Regions from separate parts of the Micromonospora sp. BS32 genome, predicted to be linked through region 3. Evidence: predicted binding sites of a transcription regulator. Region 3 holds the regulator's gene; each other region holds the start of a gene.

Region 1 (6,609 bases), on a different contig from region 3:
CCGGCGTCGAACTTGGGCTTGAGCACCGAGTCGTAGCCGTTCTTGAACAGGGTGGCGTTGTTGTCGGTCGGCGAGCCGTTGAGGTAGGCCACGACCGGCTTGGTGGCGCCCTTCTCGGCCAGGCACTTGCTCAGGCCCTCGCCCTGGAGCTTTCCGACGGCCTCGTTGTCGAAGCTGACGTAGTACTCGGCGGAGCCGCTGAGGGTGAGCCGGTCGTAGTCGATGGTGGCGACTCCCTGGGACCGCGCCTTCTCCAGCACCGCCTTGCCGGTACCCGAGTCGAGATTGACGATCATCAAAACGGTGGCGCCATTCGTGATCATCTGTTCGGCGATGTTGGAGAACTGCGACTTGTCGCCCTGCGCGTTCTGGATGTCGGAGGCCACCCCGGCGGCGTCGAATGCCTGCTTGAGGAACTTGCGGTCCGCGCCCTCCCAGCGGGCGGAGGACTTGCTGTCGGGCAGGATCACACCGATCTTCGCCTTCTTGCCGTTACCGGCCTGGGCGCCGGTCGACTGGTCGGCGCAGCCGGTCGCGCTGGAGGCCAGCAGCCCGACCGCGGCGAAGGTGAGGAGGCCCTTGCGCATCTACACGGGTCCTTTCCGGGGGTGGTGGGGGGTGGTGGTGGGGGAGGTCGCGCGCGTTTGTTGTGAGCGGCAACGTATGGCGGGTCCCGTCGTCGCCGCAAGACTCGGGGGTTCCAACTTAGGGGGACTGCGGTAACAATCCCGTAACGCGGGGAAGTCCGGCGAAATCGCCGGACAATGGCGGCCGAAATTGTCGCCGGTACGGCATTCCGCCGCACCCGCTCGGCGAATTCTCAGTGGGCGGCGAGCGGCGCGGTGGTGGCGTCGGTCAGCGCGATCAGATCGGCCGGGGCCAGTTCCACCTGGAGGCCCCGACGGCCGGCCGAGACGTAGACGCTCTCGTACGCCAGCGCCGACGAGTCCAGCACCGTGGGCAGCCGCTTGCGCTGGCCGAGCGGGCTGATCCCACCCCGGACGTAACCGGTGGCCCGTTCGGCGGCCGCCCGGTCGGCCAGGGCGGCCCGCTTGCCGCCCAGCGCCGCCGCCAGCGCCTTGAGGTCCAGCTCGCCGGTGACCGGGACGACCGCCATCGTCAACCCGCCGTCGACCTCGGTGACCAGCGACTTGAAGACCCGCTCCGGCGGCACCCCGAGCGCCTCGGCGACCAGCGCGCCGTAGTTCGGCGCGTCGGGGGAGACGTCGTACGGGTGGGTGCGGTGCCGGATCTTCCGCTTCGTCAGCAGCGCCGTCGCCGGAGTGCCCTGTCCCGCCATGCCGGTCACGCTAACCCGCCCGGTGGGCTCAGGTCGCGACGGGCCGGCAGAGGAGCACCGTCGGCGCTCCGGCGACCCGGGTCAGCACCAGGCTCGCCGCCGCGTCGCCGGCCAGCCGCAGGTCCCGGCGCAGCTTCTCCGGCTCCAGCGCCGAGCCGCGCTTGAGGATCTCCACCCGGCCGACCCGGCGCTCCCGCAGCAGCGCGCGCAGCCGCTTCAGCGAGAACGGCAGCGTGTCGGTCACCTCCAGACAGCGGGCGAACGGGGTGCCGGTCGGGGTGTCCGCGTACAGGTAGGCGATGCTCGGGTCGGCCAGCGTCGCGTCGAGCGTGTCGGCCAGCTCGGCGACCAGGTGCGCGCGTACCACCGCGCCGTCCGGGTCGTACAGGTAGCGCCGGACCGGGCCGACGGCCGCCTCGGCCGCGCCCACGCCGGTCAGCACGTGTTCGGCCTCGCCGCGCAGCACGGTCGCCCGGCGGGGGACCTCGGCCAGCCGGCCGCACCACAGGGCCGCCTCGACCAGGTCGCCGTCCGCGCTGACCCACTCCGCCTCGGCGCCCGCCGGGACCAGCGCGTGGTCGATACCCGGGGCCACCTTCACCACGGTGTACGGCACCCGCTCGGCCAGGCCGGTGACGAAGTCCCAGGGCGGGGAGTAGGCGTTCGGGTCGAAGATCCGCCGTCCGGTGCCGGCCCTGCGGCGGGCCGGGTCGCAGAAGACGCCGTCGACCCGGGTCACGTCGAACGCCGTGGCGTCGCCGCACTCCACCGTGAACAGCTCGGCCAGCCCCGCCGCCTCGGCGTTCGCGGCGGCCATCGCGGCGGTCAGCGGGTCGGCCTCCACGCCGTACACCCGGATGCCGGCGCGGGCCGCGGCGAGCGCGTCCGCGCCGAGGCCGCAACCCAGGTCGGCGAGGGTGCGCACCCCGGCGGCGCGCAACCGGCCGGCGCGCCGGTCGGCGACGACCCGGCGGGTGGCCTGCTCCAGCCCGGCGCGGGTGAGGAACATCCCGGCCGCCGCCGGCCCGAACTTGCCGGCCGCCCGGCGGCGCAGCTCGGCCTGGGTGAGGGCGGCGGCGGCCAGCCCGGCCGGCACCCCGGCCGACCGCAGCGCGGCGGCCGAGGTCAGCGGGTCGCCGCCGGCCAGCCCGGTCGCCGCGGCGAGCGCGGCCGACCCCTCGGGGGTACGCAGCGCGGCCAGCTGGTCGGGTTCCACGCCCGCCATTCTCCCCGGCGGGCGCGACGCGCCGGGCGGCGGGCTGGCACTCTCCTTGACGGAGTGCTAGCCGAGGAATAACCTGCGATTAGCACTCTCACCCTGAGGGTGCCAGCTCCCGGGTCACTCGGCACGGGCGCTGAACGCCAGGCGGACCGGCACCCGCGACGACGGCCCCGCCCGGTGGCATGTGGCAGATTGACGCTGGTCGGCTCCGGTCGACCGGTAACGAAACCAGTACCCCGGGAGGGTATGCCCGTGACTACCGCGACCAAGGTTGCGATCAAGCCGCTCGAGGACCGGATCGTGGTCCAGGCGAACGAGGCTGAGACCACCACGGCGTCGGGCATCGTGATCCCCGACACCGCCAAGGAGAAGCCGCAGGAGGGCACCGTCCTCGCTGTCGGCCCGGGCCGGATCGACGACAACGGCAACCGCGTGCCGCTCGACGTCAAGGTCGGCGACACCGTTCTCTACTCGAAGTACGGCGGCACCGAGGTCAAGTACGCCGGCGAGGAGTACCTGGTGCTCTCCGCCCGCGACGTCCTCGCGGTCATCGAGAAGTAAGCAACCGATCAGTGTCGTTGCCCCGGTCCGGCTCGCCGGGCCGGGGCAACGTCGCTTCGAAGGGACATTCATGGCGAAGATCCTGAGCTTCTCGGACGACGCCCGGCACCTGCTGGAGCACGGTGTCAACGCCCTCGCGGACACGGTCAAGGTCACCCTCGGCCCGCGCGGGCGCAACGTCGTCCTGGACAAGAAATTCGGTGCGCCCACGATCACCAACGATGGCGTGACCATCGCCAAGGAGATCGAGCTCACCAACCCGTACGAGAACCTCGGCGCGCAGCTGGTCAAGGAGGTGGCGACCAAGACCAACGACGTCGCCGGCGACGGGACCACCACCGCGACCGTGCTGGCCCAGGCGATGGTCCGCGAGGGCCTGCGCAACGTGACCGCCGGGGCGAGCCCGTCCGGTCTCAAGCGGGGCATCGACGCGGCGGCCGCCAAGGTCTCCGAGGCGCTGCTCGACCGGGCCGTCGCGGTCTCCGACAAGGAGTCCGTCGCGCACGTCGCGACGATCTCCGCGCAGGACGCCACGATCGGCGAGCTGATCGCCGAGGCGATGGAGCGGGTCGGCCGCGACGGTGTCATCACCGTCGAGGAGGGGTCCGCGCTCACCACCGAGCTGGAGGTGACCGAGGGTCTCCAGTTCGACAAGGGCTTCATCTCGCCGAACTTCGTCACCGACGTGGAGTCGCAGGAGTCGGTCCTGGAGGACCCGTACATCCTGATCACCACGCAGAAGATCTCGGCGATCGAGGAGCTGCTGCCGCTGCTGGAGAAGGTCCTCCAGAACAGCAAGCCGCTGCTGATCATCGCCGAGGACGTCGACGGCCAGGCGCTGTCGACCCTGGTGGTCAACTCGATCCGCAAGACCCTGAAGGTCTGCGCGGTCAAGGCCCCTGGCTTCGGCGACCGGCGCAAGGCGATGCTGCAGGACATGGCGATCCTGACCGGCGCCGAGCTGGTCGCCCCGGAGCTGGGCTACAAGCTCGACCAGGTCGGCCTGGAGGTGCTCGGCACCGCCCGGCGCGTCGTGGTCGACAAGGAGAACACCACCGTCGTCGACGGTGGCGGCCAGTCCTCCGAGGTCGCCGACCGGGTCGCGCAGATCCGCAAGGAGATCGAGGCCTCGGACTCCGAGTGGGACCGGGAGAAGCTGGCCGAGCGGCTGGCGAAGCTCTCCGGCGGCATCGCGGTCATCAAGGTGGGCGCGGCGACCGAGGTCGAGATGAAGGAGCGCAAGCACCGCATCGAGGACGCGATCGCCGCCACCAAGGCCGCCGTCGAGGAGGGCACGGTGCCCGGTGGTGGCGCCGCGCTGGTCCAGATCCTGCCGGCGCTCGACGACGACCTGGGCCTGACCGGCGACGAGAAGACCGGTGTCTCGATCGTCCGCAAGGCGCTGGTCGAGCCGCTGCGCTGGATCGCCCAGAACGCCGGCCACGACGGTTACGTGGTGGTGCAGAAGGTCGCCGGCAAGGAGTGGGGCAACGGCCTCGACGCCGCCCGCGGCGAGTACGTGGACCTGGTCAAGTCCGGCATCATCGACCCGGTGAAGGTGACCCGTAACGCGGTCACCAACGCCGCGTCGATCGCCGGCCTGCTGCTCACCACCGAGAGCCTGGTGGTGGAGAAGCCGGAGCAGGCCGAGCCGGCCGCCGCCGGTGGGCACGGCCACGGTCACGGCCACCAGCACGGCCCGGGTTTCTGACCCACGCCGTACGCCAGGTCAGGGCGCACCGTCGAGTGACGGTGCGCCCTGATGCGTTCGCCAGGCGATTACGGAACGCTGACGTCGTTGGCGATCGGCCCGGTTGATCGACAAGACTGGGCGGATGAGCAGCACGCCGCGCCGCCTCGCCGCGCTCGCCGGGATCACCGCCGCCGCCGTGGCGGTCGGCGTCGCCGAGCCGGTGGCCGTCCTCACCGGGCCCCGTTCCGCGCCGCTGATCGCGGTCGGCGGGCTGGTGGTCGACGTGGTCCCCGGGCCGCTCAAGCAGTTCGCCATCGCGGTCTTCGGCACGTACGACAAGATCGCCCTGCTGGTCGGCACGGCGCTGCTGCTGGCGGGGTTCGCCGCGCTGCTCGGGGTGCTGGCCGTCCGCCGGCTCTGGATCGGGCTGGCCGGCGTCGCGGCCTTCGGCGTCCTCGGGGCGGCCGCCGCGCTGACCCGTGCCGGCGCGAACGCCGCCGACGCGCTCCCGTCGCTGGTCGGGGCGGCGCTGGGCGGCCTGGTGCTCTGGGCCTTCCTGGCCGGCCCGTTGCAGGTCGACCCGTGGCCCTGGCGCCCGCCCACCCCGCTGTCGTACACGCCCGCCGATCCTCCGCCCGCGCCGCCGGCCCGGCCGGACGGGTGGGAGCCGCCGGAGAGCACCGACCCGGAGTCGCGGCGGCGCTTCCTGCGCGGGGTGGGCGTGCTCGCCGGCGCGGCCACGGTGGCCGGGCTGGGCGGGCACTGGCTGGCCGGGCGGCGGGGCGTCTCGGCGGCGCGGCAGGCGGTCGCGCTGCCCACCCCGTCGATCCCCGCTCCGCCGGTGCCGGCCGGCGCGGATCTCTCCCTCGCCCAGCTCGCGCCCTACACCACGCCGAACACGGGCTTCTACCGGATCGACACCGCGCTGGTGGTGCCGCAGGTGGACCCGGAGACCTGGCGGCTGCGCATCCACGGCCGGGTGCGCAACCCGATCGAGCTGAGCTTCGCCGACCTGCTGGCCCGCCCGATGGTCGAGCGGTACGTCACCCTGGCCTGCGTCTCCAACGAGGTGGGCGGCGACCTGATCGGCAACGCCCGCTGGCTGGGCGTACCGATCAAGGAGCTGCTCGACGAGGCCGAGCCGGAGGAGGGCGCGGACCAGGTGGTCGGGCGCTCGGTCGACGGCTGGACCTGCGGCACCCCCACCGCGACGCTGCGGGACGGCCGGGACGCGCTGCTGGCGGTGGGGATGAACGGCGAGCCGCTGCCGGTGGAGCACGGCTTCCCGGTCCGGATGGTGGTCCCCGGCCTGTACGGCTACGTGTCGGCCTGCAAGTGGGTCACCGAGCTGGAGCTGACCAGCTTCGCCGACTTCGACGCGTACTGGGTGCCGCGCGGCTGGGCGGCGCAGGGGCCGGTGAAGACCCAGTCCCGGATCGACACGCCCCGGTCGCGCAACCGGCTGACCGCCGGGACGGTGCCGGTCGCCGGGGTGGCCTGGGCGCAGCACCGGGGGATCAGCCGGGTCGAGGTACGCGTCGACGGCGGCCCCTGGCAGAAGGCGACCCTAGCCCCGACGGTGTCGGTGGACACCTGGGTGCAGTGGTCCTGGCGGTGGCCGGCCACCGCGGGCGAGCACACCCTCCAGGTGCGGGCGACGGACGCCGACGGGCAGACCCAGACCGGCGAGCGCCGGCCGGTGGAGCCGGACGGGGCCACCGGCTGGCACACCGTGAAGGTGACCGTCCGCTGACCCGGCACGCGCCCGGGGCACGGATGTCGCCGACGTCCATCGTCGCGCAGGCCGGGGTGTGTTGCCGCCGGTTGCGCGGC
Region 2 (6,609 bases), on a different contig from region 3:
GGACGTGCTCTCCGCGATGCCGGGCGGCGGGTACGCCACGCTGGACGGCACCTCGATGGCCACCCCCCAGGTGGCGGGCGTGGTGGCGCTGATGTGGTCGGCCAATCCCGCGCTGGTGGGCGACCTGGACCGGACCCGGCGGATCCTGCGGGAGACGGCGACCCCGGTGCAGCCGACCTACCGGTCGCGGAACCCGGTCGACACCTGTGGCGGGAACGCGGCGATCACCGGGGCGGGACTGGTGGACGCGTACGCGGCGGTACGGGCGGCCCGGGGCTGACCGGGTCTTGCGCCGACCGGTGGTGGTTGATCTAGGGTCGGCGACCATGGAGCCCGACTTCACCCTCGCCGACCTGCCCGCCGACCGGGTCCACGCCGTGGTGGCGCTCTGCCGGCGCGCCCTGGACCTGCCCGAGGACGCCGGCGAGGCGGACGCCGTGGTGGACACCCTCTGGACCCGGGCCGCGGCCGACCGGACGGTGGTCGCCTCCGGGGCGTACGCGGGGGACGAGCTGGTCGGGGTGCTGATCGGGTCGCTCTCGGCGCGGGACCCGCGGGTCGGGCACGTGGACCTGCTGGCGGTGGACCCGGCCCGGCGGCGCCGGAGCGTCGGGCGGGCGCTGCTGGCCGGGGCGGAGCGGCGGCTCGCCGAGCTCGGCGCGGCCGAGGTGCTGCTCGCCGGCAACCCGCCGTACTACGCCTGGCCCGGTATCGACGTGCGGTACACCCCGGCGGTCTGCCTCGCCATGGCGCTCGGCTACCGACAGGAGAGCACGGCGTGGAACATGACCGCCGACCTGTCGTACGACGGATCGCCGGCACTGCGCACGACGGAGCCGGCGGAGCGGCGGCTGGCCGGTCAGGGGGTGGTGGTCCGCCGGGCGGAGCCGGCGGACCTGCCGGCGCTGGCGGAGTTCGCCCGGTCCACCTTCGGCGGCCTCTGGCACGCCGAGCTGGCCGGCTCGGTGGGCCGGGAGGGCGCCGGCTGCCACCTGGCGGAGCGGGACGGGGAGCTGCTCGGCTTCGCCGCCTGGGGGTCGTCGCGGCCGAGCTGGTTCGGGCCGATGGGCACGGCGCCCACGGCCGAGGGATCGGGCATCGGCGGGGTGCTGCTACGCCGCTGCCTGGCCGACCAGCGGGACGCCGGGGTCGCCGCGGCGCAGATCGGCTGGGTGGGGCCGGTGCCGTTCTACTCGGGCAGCGCGGGCGCGCGGATCGAGCGGGTCTTCTTCCTGTACCGCCGAACGCTCTGACCTATCGACGGCGGGCAAATGGTACATAGACCCGGATAACGCCATTTGCCCGCACGGATGATCGATGCCCCCTACCGTTTCGGTAGAGGAGGCGGCCATGACCACGGACGACGAGCAGACCGAACGGCCCGCCGCGGTGCCGTTCGACCGGCGGGACTACGGCGACGCCGAGCAGCTGGCGGAGATGTCCGGAGCCGACGAACCAGACGCCGACGAACCGGTGACCGTGGTCGACGAGCCGGTCCCGGTCCGCCCGCCGTACGACCGGGCGGCGAAACGACGCAACCAACGCCCGCTGCCCCGGTAGACGCGGAAAGGGGCGGACCGCTCGCGCGGCCCGCCCCTTCCGGCGTACTGGTGGAACTGGACTCAGAAGTCCATGTCCCCGCCACCCGGGCCAGCCGGGGCGGCCGGGGTCTTCTCCGGCTTGTCCGCCACGACGGCCTCGGTGGTGAGGAAGAGCGCCGCGATCGACGAGGCGTTCTGCAGCGCCGAGCGGGTCACCTTGGCCGGGTCGATGATGCCCGCGGCCAGCAGGTCGACGTACTCGCCGTTGGCGGCGTTGAGGCCGTAACCCGCTTCGAGGTTACGGACCTTCTCCACCACGACGCCGCCCTCGAGGCCGGCGTTCACGGCGATCTGCCGCAGCGGGGCGTCCAGCGCGACCTTGACGATGTTGGCACCGGTCGCCTCGTCGCCGACCAGGTCCAGCTTGTCGAAGGCGGTCTTGCCGGCCTGCACCAGCGCGACGCCACCACCCGGGACGATGCCCTCCTCGACGGCGGCCTTCGCGTTGCGGACGGCGTCCTCGATGCGGTGCTTGCGCTCCTTGAGCTCGACCTCGGTGGCCGCGCCGACCTTGATCACCGCGACGCCGCCGGCCAGCTTGGCCAGCCGCTCCTGCAGCTTCTCGCGGTCGTAGTCGGAGTCGCTCTTGTCGATCTCGGCCCGGATCTGGTTGACCCGGCCCTGGATCTGCTCGGCGTCGCCGGCACCGTCGACGATGGTGGTCTCGTCCTTGGTCACCACGACCTTGCGGGCGCGGCCCAGCATGTCGAGGCCGACGGCGTCCAGCTTGAGGCCGACCTCCTCGCTGATGACCTGGCCACCGGTGAGGATGGCGATGTCGGCCAGCATGGCCTTGCGGCGGTCACCGAAGCCCGGCGCCTTGACGGCGACCGACTTGAAGGTGCCCCGGACCTTGTTGACGACCAGGGTGGCCAGGGCCTCGCCCTCGATGTCCTCGGAGATGATCAGCAGCGGCTTGCCCGACTGCATGACCTTCTCCAGGATCGGGAGCAGGTCCTTGACCGACGAGATCTTGCTGTTGACGATCAGGAGGTAGGGGTCGTCGAAGACGGCCTCCATGCGCTCCGGGTCGGTCATGAAGTACGCGGAGATGTAGCCCTTGTCGAAGCGCATACCCTCGGTGAGCTCAAGCTCCAGGCCGAAGGTGTTGCTCTCCTCGACGGTGATGACGCCTTCCTTGCCGACCTTGTCCATCGCCTCGGCGATGATCTCGCCGACGGTGCTGTCACCGGCCGAGATGGAGGCGGTGGAGGCGATCTGCTCCTTGGTCTCCACGTCCTTGGCGAGCTTGGACAGCTCCTCCGAGACGCTGGCCACGGCGGCCTCGATGCCCCGCTTCAGGGCCATCGGGTTGGCGCCGGCGGCCACGTTGCGCAGGCCCTCGCGAACCAGGGCCTGGGCCAGGACGGTCGCCGTCGTCGTGCCGTCACCGGCAACGTCGTCGGTCTTCTTGGCGACCTCCTTGACCAGCTCAGCGCCGATCTTCTCGTACGGGTCCTCGAGCTCGATCTCCTTGGCGATGCTCACACCATCGTTGGTGATGGTGGGGGCACCCCACTTCTTCTCGAGCACGACGTTGCGGCCCTTGGGGCCGAGGGTCACCTTTACGGCGTCGGCGAGCTGGTTCATGCCCCGCTCGAGGCCGCGGCGCGCCTCTTCGTCGAACGCGATCATCTTGGCCATACGGCGTTGTCCTCCTGGACACTCACGGGCCACCCGAGTGTGAGTCCCGGATGGGCCGCCTGGTGTACGCACCTTGGGACGTCGCCACCTGGCGACGACGACGTCCTTCGGCCGGGCCGGATAGCCCGCGACGACCGGCCATGTGCCCCACCGGCGTCTCCAACGCCGCTGGAACCTTGGCCCCACCGTCCCGACCATTGGCACTCACGGTATGCGAGTGCCAATGACTTGTTTAGCACTCTCACCTGCCGAGTGCAAGCACGATGGGGCCGGTCAGCCGAGTTCCGCGGCCAGTCGCGCGGCGTTCACCGGGGCCTCGTGGCCGCGCTGCTCGGCGTACGTGACCACCAGCCCGACCAGCTGCACCAGGTAGACCGGAACCACCACCACCGCGCTCAGCACGACCACCAGCACCGCGCCGACGGCCGAGCCGGGCGACGCCAGCGGATCGGTGCCGAACGGCAGGGTGCCGAACGACTCCAGCACCCCGCCGACCGCGCTGCCCAGGATCACCGCCACCGCGACCAGCGCGACCCGGCCGAGCACCATGCCGAGCCGGTCGTGGAAGAAGCGGAAGGACCGACCGATCGGGGACTCCCGTTCGAAGAGGTAGACCGGGCCGGTCAGGGCGAGCGCGAAGGCCAGGTAGACGCCGGGCAGCAGGCAGAAGCAGAACCCGACCGTGATCAGCACGGTGACCGCCAGGGTCCAGCCCCACAGCCCGAGCGCCCGGCGCAGGCCGTAGCGGAGCGCGCCGGCCAGGTCGGCCGGCTCGCCCGCCGCCTGCCGGGCGACCACCCAGGTGCCGCCGGCCCAGCCGAGGCTCTGCACGAAGCCGACGAGCAGGACGGCGACCAGCACCGCGCCGCCGAAGACGGCGACGTCGGTCAGGTAGCCGTCGGGCAGCGAGCCGTCGGCGGCCACAGACTCGTCGGACGGGCCCAGGCCGAGGGAGAGCAGCGAGAAGACCGCGCCGGGAACCGCCTGGGTGAGCAGCATCAGCGGCAGCAGGATCCGCCAGCCCCGCCGCAGCGCACCGGTGCAGCGCGCGAACCAGCCGTTGACTCCGGCGTACGGCGGGTTGACCAGCGGGTCGTTCGGGTCGTGACCGGTCGCGGCCGGCCAGCCGTAGGGCTGCTGACCCGGCGGGAAGCCGGCGTACGGGCCGGCCCCGGGCGGGAAGCCGCCGGTCGGCGGGAAGACCCAACCCTGCGGCTGCGGCCAGGGCTGGCCGGGATAGGGCTGGCCGGGATAGGGCTGGCCGGGATAGGGCTGGCCGGACGGGAAGGCGCCGGTCGGTGGCTCGCCGGGGACCGGTTGGCCGGGTGCGGCCCACGGGTTGTGGGGATCCGGCGGACCCGGCGGGGACTGGTCGGACATGGAGCCTCCTCAGCGATGACGCCTGGAACGGCTCATGATCTTCCCTGGCGGCGGCGGGCGGCGCTGCCCCGTGTCGGGGGCCGGCATGCGGCGCGGGTCAGGCGATGACGCGGACCCGCTCGGCCTGCGGCCCCTTCTGGCCCTGGGCGACGTCGAACTCCACCCGCTGACCGTCGTCCAGCGCCTTGTAGCCGTCCATCTCGATGGCGGAGAAGTGGACGAAGACGTCCTGGCCGCCGTCGACGGCGATGAAGCCGTAACCCTTTTCCGCGTTGAACCACTTCACAGTGCCCTGTGCCACGGTGCACTTCCTCACTCTGCACGGCGTTCCGGCACCGACGGGGACGGCACCGGAGGACCACCGTTCCGGCGATCGGCGACGACCGCTGAATCGGGTGACCGAAATCGCACGCTACACGAGGAGTGACGACGCCGCACGACCACAAATCGGTACATTCTGGCGCTCCGTGCACCGTTCGAGCCATCGGCCGCCGTCGTTGCGGTATGCATGCGGACATGACATCTGTCCCGGCCCCACCGGACGCCCGGACGGCCAGCGTCCGCCGGGTCCGTCCGCAGGACGCCGCCCTGATGCGCGCGCTGCGGCTGGAGATGCTGGCCGACGCGCCGCTCGCCTTCCTGGAGACGGTCGCTCAGGCCGCCGCCCGCCCGCACGCGGAGTACGCGGCCCGCATCGCCCAGGTCGCCGAGGGCGGCCGGACCGCCCAGTTCGTCGCCGACCCCGGCGGCCGGTTGGTCGGGCACGCGGGGGGCACGGTGACCCCGGACGAACCGGGGCTGACCGTCGTCTACGCCGTCTACGTGACCCCGTCCTGGCGCGGCAGCGGGCTGCTCGGCACGCTGATCGACGCCGTCGGCGCCTGGTCACGCGCCTGCGGCCGCCCCGAGCTGATGCTCGAGGTCGTGGTCGGCAACGACCGGGCGTACCGCGCCTACCAGAAGCTCGGCTTCACCGACACCGGGGTACGCGTCCCGCACCCCACCGTGCCGGCCATGCGCGAACTCCAGATGCGCCGCCCCGCCTGATTGATCTCACCACCGGATCGACCTGAGCCGCCCCGTCGCGGCGCACCCCGCCGGGGTTTCCGGGGCAGGCCTGCCCCGGAAACCCCGACAGCAACCTCAGGCGTGCCGGCGGCTCTGCACGATCCGGAACCGGTTCGCCACGTACGCGCCGTCGGTGAGCGCGGCGTTGGCGGCCGGGTTGGCGCCGCTGCCGTGGAAGTCCGAGAACGCCGCCGACTGGTTCACGAAGACGCCACCGGTCAGGTTGCAGGACAGGTGCACGCCCACCTCGACCGCGGCGGCCTCGACGGCGTCGAGCACCGCCTCGTCCGTGGAGTAGACCCCAGCGGTCAGCGCGCCCTTCTCCCCGACCGTGGAGCGCATGATCTCCAGGCTGTGCGCGGTGGAGTCGGTGGCGATGGCGAACGAGATCGGCCCGAACCACTCCTTGCCGTAGGTCGTGGTGTCGTCCGCCGCCAGCTTCACGATGGTCGGCGTCCGCACCACCGCGCCGGGCAGCGCCGGGTGCGCGACGGTACGCGACTCCAGCACCGGTTCGCCGACCTTGGTGACCTCGTCGAGGCGCTCCAGCACCCCGTCGTTGACGATCGCGCCGGTCAGCTCGACGCCCCGGGCCGGGTCCGCGGTGAGCTTGCCGACCGCGGCGGCGATCCCGCCGGCCACCTCGTCGAAGCTCTTGTGGCCCTGGTCGGTCTCGATGCCGCCGGCGGGGATGAGGATGTTCTGCGAGGTGGTGCACATCTGGCCGCTGTAGAGGGTCAGCGTGAAGCCGAGGTTGCGGCACATCCCGGCGAAGTCGTCGGTGGAGTCGATGACGACGGTGTTCAGGCCGGCCTTCTCGGTGTAGACCGACGCCTGCCGGGCGTTCTCCTCCAGCCAGTCGCCGTACTCGGTGGAGCCGGTGAAGTCGACGATCTTCACGGCCGGGTGCAGGGCC
Region 3 (6,609 bases):
CGGGCCGGTGTGGTCCAGCACGACCGCCCGGACCGTGTCGTCGGCGACCGCGTCGGCGAGCCCGGCCAGCAGCTCGGTCATCAGGGGAGTGGAGAGCGCGTTGCGGTTGTGCGGGCTGTCCAGGGTGAGGGTGGTCACCCCGCGGGCCGTGGAGACCCGCACGAGCGCGTCGGGAGAGGTCATGCCGGGCACACTAGTGGCCATGCCCGGCGTCCTTCCAGAAGGCGAGACCGTCCCCGTCGACGGCTCGCTGCCCGCCGCCGCCCTGACCTCGGTCGGCGCGCGCGGTTTCGGGGTGTACGTGCACGTCCCGTTCTGTGCCAGCCGCTGCGGCTACTGCGACTTCAACACCTACACGGCGGCGGAGCTGGGCGGGGGCGCCGACCGCGAGTCGTACGCCGACACCGTGCTGGCCGAGCTGGCGTTGGCCGCCCGGGTGCTCGGTGCCACCCCGCCGCCGCGGGTGGACACCGTCTTCGTCGGGGGCGGCACCCCGACCCTGCTCCCCGCCGACGACCTGGCGCGGATCCTGGACGGCATCGACCGGACCTGGGGGCTGGCCGCCGACGCGGAGGTCAGCACCGAGGCCAACCCGGAGTCGGTCACCCCCGAGTCGCTGCGGACGCTGCGGGCGGCCGGGTACACCCGGATCTCGCTGGGTATGCAGTCCGCCGCGCCGGGGGTGCTGGCGATCCTCGACCGCAAGCACAGCGCCGGCCGGGCCACCGCCGCCGCCCTGGAGGCCCGCGACGCCGGGTTCGACCACGTCAACCTGGACCTGATCTACGGCACGCCGGGGGAGAGCGCCGACGACTTCGCCGCCTCGCTGGAGCGGGTGGTGGCGGCCGGGGTGGATCACGTCAGCGCGTACGCCCTGATCGTGGAGGACGGCACCCGGCTGGCCGCCCGGATGCGTCGGGGCGAGCTGCCGTACCCCTCCGACGACGTGGCGGCCGACCGCTACCTGGCCGCGGAGGCCGCCCTCGACGCGGCCGGATTCTCCTGGTACGAGGTTTCCAACTGGGCCCGTTCCGAGGCGGCCCGGTGCCGGCACAACCTGCTCTACTGGACCGGCGCGGACTGGTGGGGGCTCGGCCCCGGCGCGCACAGCCACGTCGGCGGGGTGCGCTGGTGGAACGTCAAGCACCCCTCGGCGTACGCGAAGCGCCTTGCGGCGGGGGAGTCACCCGGCCTGGCCCGGGAGCTGCTCACGCCCGACGAGGCGCACATGGAGGACGTGATGCTGCGGCTGCGGCTCGCCTCCGGGCTGCCGCTGGACGCCCTGGACGGGCCCGGCCGGGCGGGCGCCGAGCGGGCGCTCGCCGACGGCCTGCTGGCTCCGGCGCAGTTCGCCGCCGGGCGGGCGGTGCTCACCCTGCGCGGGCGGCTGCTCGCCGACGCGGTGGTACGCGACCTGCTGCCCTGAGCGGGCGGAGCGGCCGGCCGGCCCGGAGGCCGGCCGGCGGCTCACTTGATCATGCTGATGCTCATCGGGTAGCGGTAGAGCACACCCTCGTTGGCCTTGACGCCGCCCAGGATGCCGAAGACCACACCGAGGATGACCGCCGCGGCGACCGGGATGAAGCCGATCACGGCACAGACCAGGATCCAGCCGACCAGACCGATGATCGACCAGAGCAGCTGGAAGTTGAGCGCCGCGACGGCGTGCTGCCGCACGGTCGGCGACTGGTTGCCGCGGGCCAGCATGGCGACCAGCGGGGGAAGCCAGCCGAGCACACCGCCGCTGACGAACATCGCCGCGGCGCCGCCGAAGTGCGCGATCAGCGCCCAGGTCTTGTCCTCGTTGTTGGCCCAGCCGCCGCTCGGGGCGCCGTACGCGCCGCCGGTCGGATAGCCGACGCCGGGCGCGGAGTAACCGCCGGGCGGGGGGTAGCCGCCCGACGGTGGCTGGCCCCCGGGAGGTGGCGGATAGCCGCCGGGCGGGGGATAGCCGCCCGCTCCGGGTGCCCCGGACAGTGGTGCGGTGGGGGGCTCGTACGACGAGCCCGAGGGGGCGGTCGGGTCCGGCTGGGCGCCGGGGTCGCCCGCGCCCGGAGGGCGAGGTGGTTCAGTCATGGACGTCACGGTAGGGGCTGGTGGCAAGGGGGCACCAGAGCGACAACGCCCGGGATGTCCGGCTGATCGGCCCTGGTGCCGCACCGACGGTCCGGCGCTGATCATCGCGTCAGTGGGGCCGCCGACGTAGACTGGCACTCGCTACAGTCGAGTGCCAGAGCGCTCGCCCGCGCGCACGCGCCCGGGCCGACGTGCGTCAGGAGGTGGGGAGATGGGTCTCGACGACCGCAAACTGGCCGTCCTGCGCGCGATCGTCGAGGACTACGTGGCCACGCAGGAGCCGGTCGGCAGCCGCGCGCTCGTCGAGCGGCACCAGCTGGGCGTCTCCCCGGCGACGGTCCGCAACGACATGGCCGTGCTGGAGGAGGAGGGCTACATCCGGCAGCCGCACACCAGTGCCGGCCGGGTGCCCACCGACCGCGGCTACCGGCTCTTCGTCGACCGGCTCTCCCGGGTCAAGCCGCTCAGCCCGGCCGAGCGCCGGGCCATCGAGCGCTTCCTGGTCGGTGCGGTCGACCTCGACGACGTGGTGCACCGCACCGTCCGGCTGCTGGCGCAGCTGACCCGGCAGGTGGCCGTGGTGCAGTACCCCTCGCTGGCCCGCTCCTCGGTGCGGCACCTGGAGCTGGTGCCGATCTCCACCACCCGGCTGATGCTCGTCATGATCGCCGACACCGGCCGGGTCGAGCAGCGGCTGGTCGAGCTGCCCACGCCGATCCCCGCCGAGGACGTCACCGACCTGCGCCGGCTGGTCAACGAGAAGCTGGTCGGCAGCCGGCTGTCGGAGACCCCGCCGCTGGTCCAGGCGCTGGTCGAGGAGGCCGCGCCGCACCTGCGCGGGGCGATGACCACGCTGTCGACCGTGCTGCTGGAGACGCTGGTCGAGCGGCACGAGGAGCGGATCGCGCTGGCCGGCACCGCCAACCTCACCCGGGGCGGCCTGCTCGACTTCCAGGGCTCGCTGCGACCCATCCTGGAGGCCCTGGAGGAGGAGGTGGTGATGCTCAAGCTGATCGGCGAGGCGGAGTCCACCACCACCCGGGTGCTGATCGGCGACGAGAACGAGATCGACAACCTGCGGGCCGCCTCGGTGGTCAGCACCGGGTACGGGCCGGGGGCGACCGCGCTCGGGGGGCTCGGCGTGTTGGGCCCCACCCGGATGGACTACCCCGGCACCATCGCCACGGTGAGGGCCGTGGCACGCTACGTGGGCGAGCTGCTGGCCCAGAACTGACCCAGGCAGGGGCCGGCGGCCGGCTCCGGCCGACGACCGGCGCAACGCGAGACGAACATGAGGACATCGAACGCAGTGGCCAGGGACTACTACGGCATTCTCGGCGTGAGCCGGGAGGCCTCCGACGACGAGATCAAGCGCGCCTACCGCAAGCTGGCGCGGCAGTTCCACCCGGACGTCAATCCGGACCCGGAGGCACAGGAGAAGTTCAAGGACATCAACGCCGCGTACGAGGTCCTCTCGGACGACCGGAAACGGCAGATCGTCGACCTGGGCGGTGACCCGCTCGCCCCGGGCGGCGGGGGTGCCGGTGGACCTGGGGGGCCCGGTGGGGCGGGGCCGTTCGTCGGCTTCCAGGACATCATGGACGCCTTCTTCGGCGGCGCCGCCGGTGGCGCCCGGGGGCCGCGGCCGCGTACGCGGCCGGGCGCCGACGCGATCCTGCGGCTGGAACTCGACCTGCACGAGACGGCGTTCGGCGTCGAGGCGCCGATCACCGTCGACACCGCCGTGCTCTGCACCACCTGCTCGGGCGCGGGCACCGCGGCCGGCACCCACCTGGCCACCTGCGAGGCGTGCGGTGGCCGGGGCGAGGTGCAGTCGGTCCAGCGGACCTTCCTCGGCCAGGTGGTCTCCGCCCGCCCGTGCACCGTCTGCCAGGGCTACGGCAGCACCATCCCGCACCCCTGCCCGACCTGCGCCGGTGACGGCCGGGTCCGCACCCGCCGCTCGCTGACCGTCAAGATCCCCGCCGGGGTCGAGGACGGCATGCGGATCCGGCTGGCCCAGCAGGGCGAGGTCGGGCCGGGCGGTGGCACCGCCGGCGACCTCTACGTGGAGATCCACGAGCGGACGCACGACGTCTACTCCCGCAAGGGCGACGACCTGCACTGCCGGGTCACCGTGCCGATGACCGCCGCCGCGCTCGGCACCCGGCTGACCATCAAGACCCTCGACAGCGAGGAGACGGTGGACGTCAAGGCCGGTACCCAGCCGGGCAGCACCCTGCGGCTGCGCGCCCGGGGCGTACCGCACCTGCGCGGCACCGGCCGGGGTGACCTCTACGTCCACCTCGACGTGCGCACCCCCACCAAGCTCGACGCCGACCAGGAGAAGATGCTCCGCGACTTCGCCAAGACCCGGGGCGAGGAGGTCGCCGAGCTGACCAAGCAGGGCGGCTTCTTCTCCCGGATGCGCGACGCCTTCAACGGGCACGCCTGAGGTGTCGGCGCCGCTGTTCCTGGTCGAGGCGCTGCCCACCGGCGACTCGCTGACCCTGGACGGGCCGGAGGGGCACCACGCCGCGAACGTGCAGCGGCTGCGCGTCGGCGAGGAGCTGCTGCTGGCCGACGGCCGGGGCGGCACCGCCGCCGCGGTGGTCGCCGCCGTCGGCCGGGGCGTGCTCGACCTGCGGGTCACCTCCCGGGGGTACGTCGACGCGCCGGTGCCCCGGGTCGTCGTGGTGCAGGGCATCGCCAAGGGGGACCGGGGCGAGCTGGCCGTGCAGGCGATGACCGAGGTCGGGGTGGACGAGATCGTGCCCTGGGCGGCGTCCCGCTCGGTCACCCAGTGGCGCGGTGACCGGGGCGTACGGGCCCGGGAGAAGTGGGCGGCGACCGCGCGGGAGGCGGCCAAGCAGGCCCGCCGGGCGTGGCTGCCGGTGGTGGCCGGCGCCCCGGACGAGTCGACCGGCACGGTGGCCCGCCGGATCGCCGGCGCGGGTGCGGCGTTCGTGCTGCACGAGGAGGCCGAGGAGCGGCTGACCACGGCCGAGCTGTCCGGAACCGGGGAGATCGTGCTGGTGGTCGGGCCGGAGGGCGGCATCGCCCCGGTGGAGCTGACCGCGTTCGTCGAGGCGGGCGCCCGGCCGGTCCGGCTGGGCCCGTCGGTGCTGCGCACCTCGACCGCCGGGGTCGCCGCGCTCAGCGTGCTCGCCACCCGCCTCGGACGCTGGTAGGCGACGGGCTCAGGGGCGGGGGAAGACCGGCACCGGCTCCTCCTCCGGGCGCAGGTCCAGGCCGGCCGGGCCGACGATCAGCGGATCGGGCACGCCGACCACGTCCGGGTCCCGGCCGGTGTAGTCGAAGCGGCTCAGCACGTGCCGCATCGCCTCCAGCCGGGCCCGCTTCTTGTCGTTGCTCTTCACCACCGTCCACGGCGCGTCGGCGGTGTCGGTCCAGAAGAACATCGCCTCCTTCGCCTCGGTGTACTCGTCCCAGCGGTCCAGCGAGGCGAGGTCCATCGGGGAGAGCTTCCACTGCCGTACCGGGTCGACCTGGCGGACGGCGAAGCGGGTGCGCTGCTCGTTCTGCGACACCGAGAACCAGAACTTGACCAGCCGGATGCCGGAGCGGACCAGCATCCGTTCCAGCTCGGGGGCCTGGCGCAGGAACTCCAGGTACTCGTTGCGGGTGCAGAAGCCCATCACCCGCTCCACGCCGGCCCGGTTGTACCAGGACCGGTCGAAGAGCACGATCTCGCCGGCCGCCGGCAGGTGCGCCAGCCAGCGCTGGAAGTACCACTGGCCGGCCTCCCGCTCGTTCGGCTTGACCAGCGCCACCACCTTCGCGCCGCGCGGGTTGAGGTGCTCCATGAAGCGCTTGATGGTGCCGCCCTTGCCGGCCGCGTCCCGCCCCTCGAAGAGGATCACCAGCCGCTCGCCGGACTCCTTGACCCAGTCCTGGAGCTTGAGCAGCTCGATCTGGAGCAGCCGCTTGTGGTGGTCGTACTCGTCGCGGGGCATCCGCTCGTCGTACGGGTAGTCCTCGCGCCAGGTGTCCACCGGGGTGCCGTCGGGTCGCAGCAGCACCGGGTCGTCGTCGTGCCCGGCGTCCACCCGGAAGTCGGCGGAGAGGTCCAGCGGGGTGGGGGTGTCGTTCATGCCCTGGGCAGTTACCCCGCCGGGCGGTGTTCAGCCACGTCCGGCCGGCTGGCAGTTTGCTGAACGGTGCCGGTCAGGTGCGCAGGTAGGAGGCGCCGTTGAGGTCGACGACGGTGCCGGAGGCCCACTCGGCCGCCGGGGAGGCGAGCCAGTGCACCGCCGCGGCGATCTCCTCGGGGCGGGCGACCCGGCCGAACGGGCTCTGCGCCCGGACGGCGTCGCCGCGCGGCGACTTCAGGTGCTCGTTGGTCATGTCGGTCTCGACGAAGCCGGGGGCGACGGTCGCCACCGCGATGCCGTACGGCGCCAGCGCCACCGCGAGCGACTGCCCCATCGCGTTCAACCCGGCCTTGCTGGCCCCGTAGGCGGGGTTCGCCGGCTCGCCCCGGAACGCGCCCCGGGAGGAGACGTTGACGAT

Evidence for each region. The regulator HrcA, encoded in region 3, represses chaperone genes, less so after heat shock. The targets are predictions, from matches to a motif close to GGTTNGCACNCTCNNNNNGAGNGTGCNAACC.
Region 1: the regulator HrcA is predicted to act here: its motif matches at 2,603-2,633, upstream of groES (co-chaperone GroES).
Region 2: the regulator HrcA is predicted to act here: its motif matches at 3,441-3,471, upstream of groL (chaperonin GroEL).

Annotation. Positions count from the first base shown of each region.
Region 1 is NZ_JBSSHR010000019.1:58,719-65,327, reverse strand. It holds gene AC5RWQ_RS24130 (sugar ABC transporter substrate-binding protein) at 1-587, opposite strand, end outside; gene ybaK (Cys-tRNA(Pro) deacylase) at 821-1,300, opposite strand; gene AC5RWQ_RS24120 (THUMP-like domain-containing protein) at 1,329-2,516, opposite strand; gene groES (co-chaperone GroES) at 2,769-3,083, shown strand; gene groL (chaperonin GroEL) at 3,154-4,794, shown strand; gene AC5RWQ_RS24105 (molybdopterin-dependent oxidoreductase) at 4,919-6,529, shown strand.
Region 2 is NZ_JBSSHR010000034.1:6,283-12,891, reverse strand. It holds gene AC5RWQ_RS29385 (S8 family serine peptidase) at 1-280, shown strand, start outside; gene AC5RWQ_RS29380 (GNAT family N-acetyltransferase) at 327-1,253, shown strand; gene AC5RWQ_RS29375 (hypothetical protein) at 1,351-1,560, shown strand; gene groL (chaperonin GroEL) at 1,623-3,245, opposite strand; gene AC5RWQ_RS29365 (hypothetical protein) at 3,519-4,625, opposite strand; gene AC5RWQ_RS29360 (cold-shock protein) at 4,723-4,926, opposite strand; gene AC5RWQ_RS29355 (GNAT family N-acetyltransferase) at 5,142-5,672, shown strand; gene paaN (phenylacetic acid degradation protein PaaN) at 5,769-6,609, opposite strand, start outside.
Region 3 is NZ_JBSSHR010000006.1:238,286-244,894, reverse strand. It holds gene AC5RWQ_RS12670 (enoyl-CoA hydratase-related protein) at 1-183, opposite strand, end outside; gene hemW (radical SAM family heme chaperone HemW) at 203-1,426, shown strand; gene AC5RWQ_RS12660 (DUF4870 domain-containing protein) at 1,468-2,076, opposite strand; gene hrcA (heat-inducible transcriptional repressor HrcA) at 2,288-3,310, shown strand; gene dnaJ (molecular chaperone DnaJ) at 3,386-4,531, shown strand; gene AC5RWQ_RS12645 (16S rRNA (uracil(1498)-N(3))-methyltransferase) at 4,533-5,267, shown strand; gene ppk2 (polyphosphate kinase 2) at 5,277-6,191, opposite strand; gene AC5RWQ_RS12635 (SDR family NAD(P)-dependent oxidoreductase) at 6,265-6,609, opposite strand, start outside.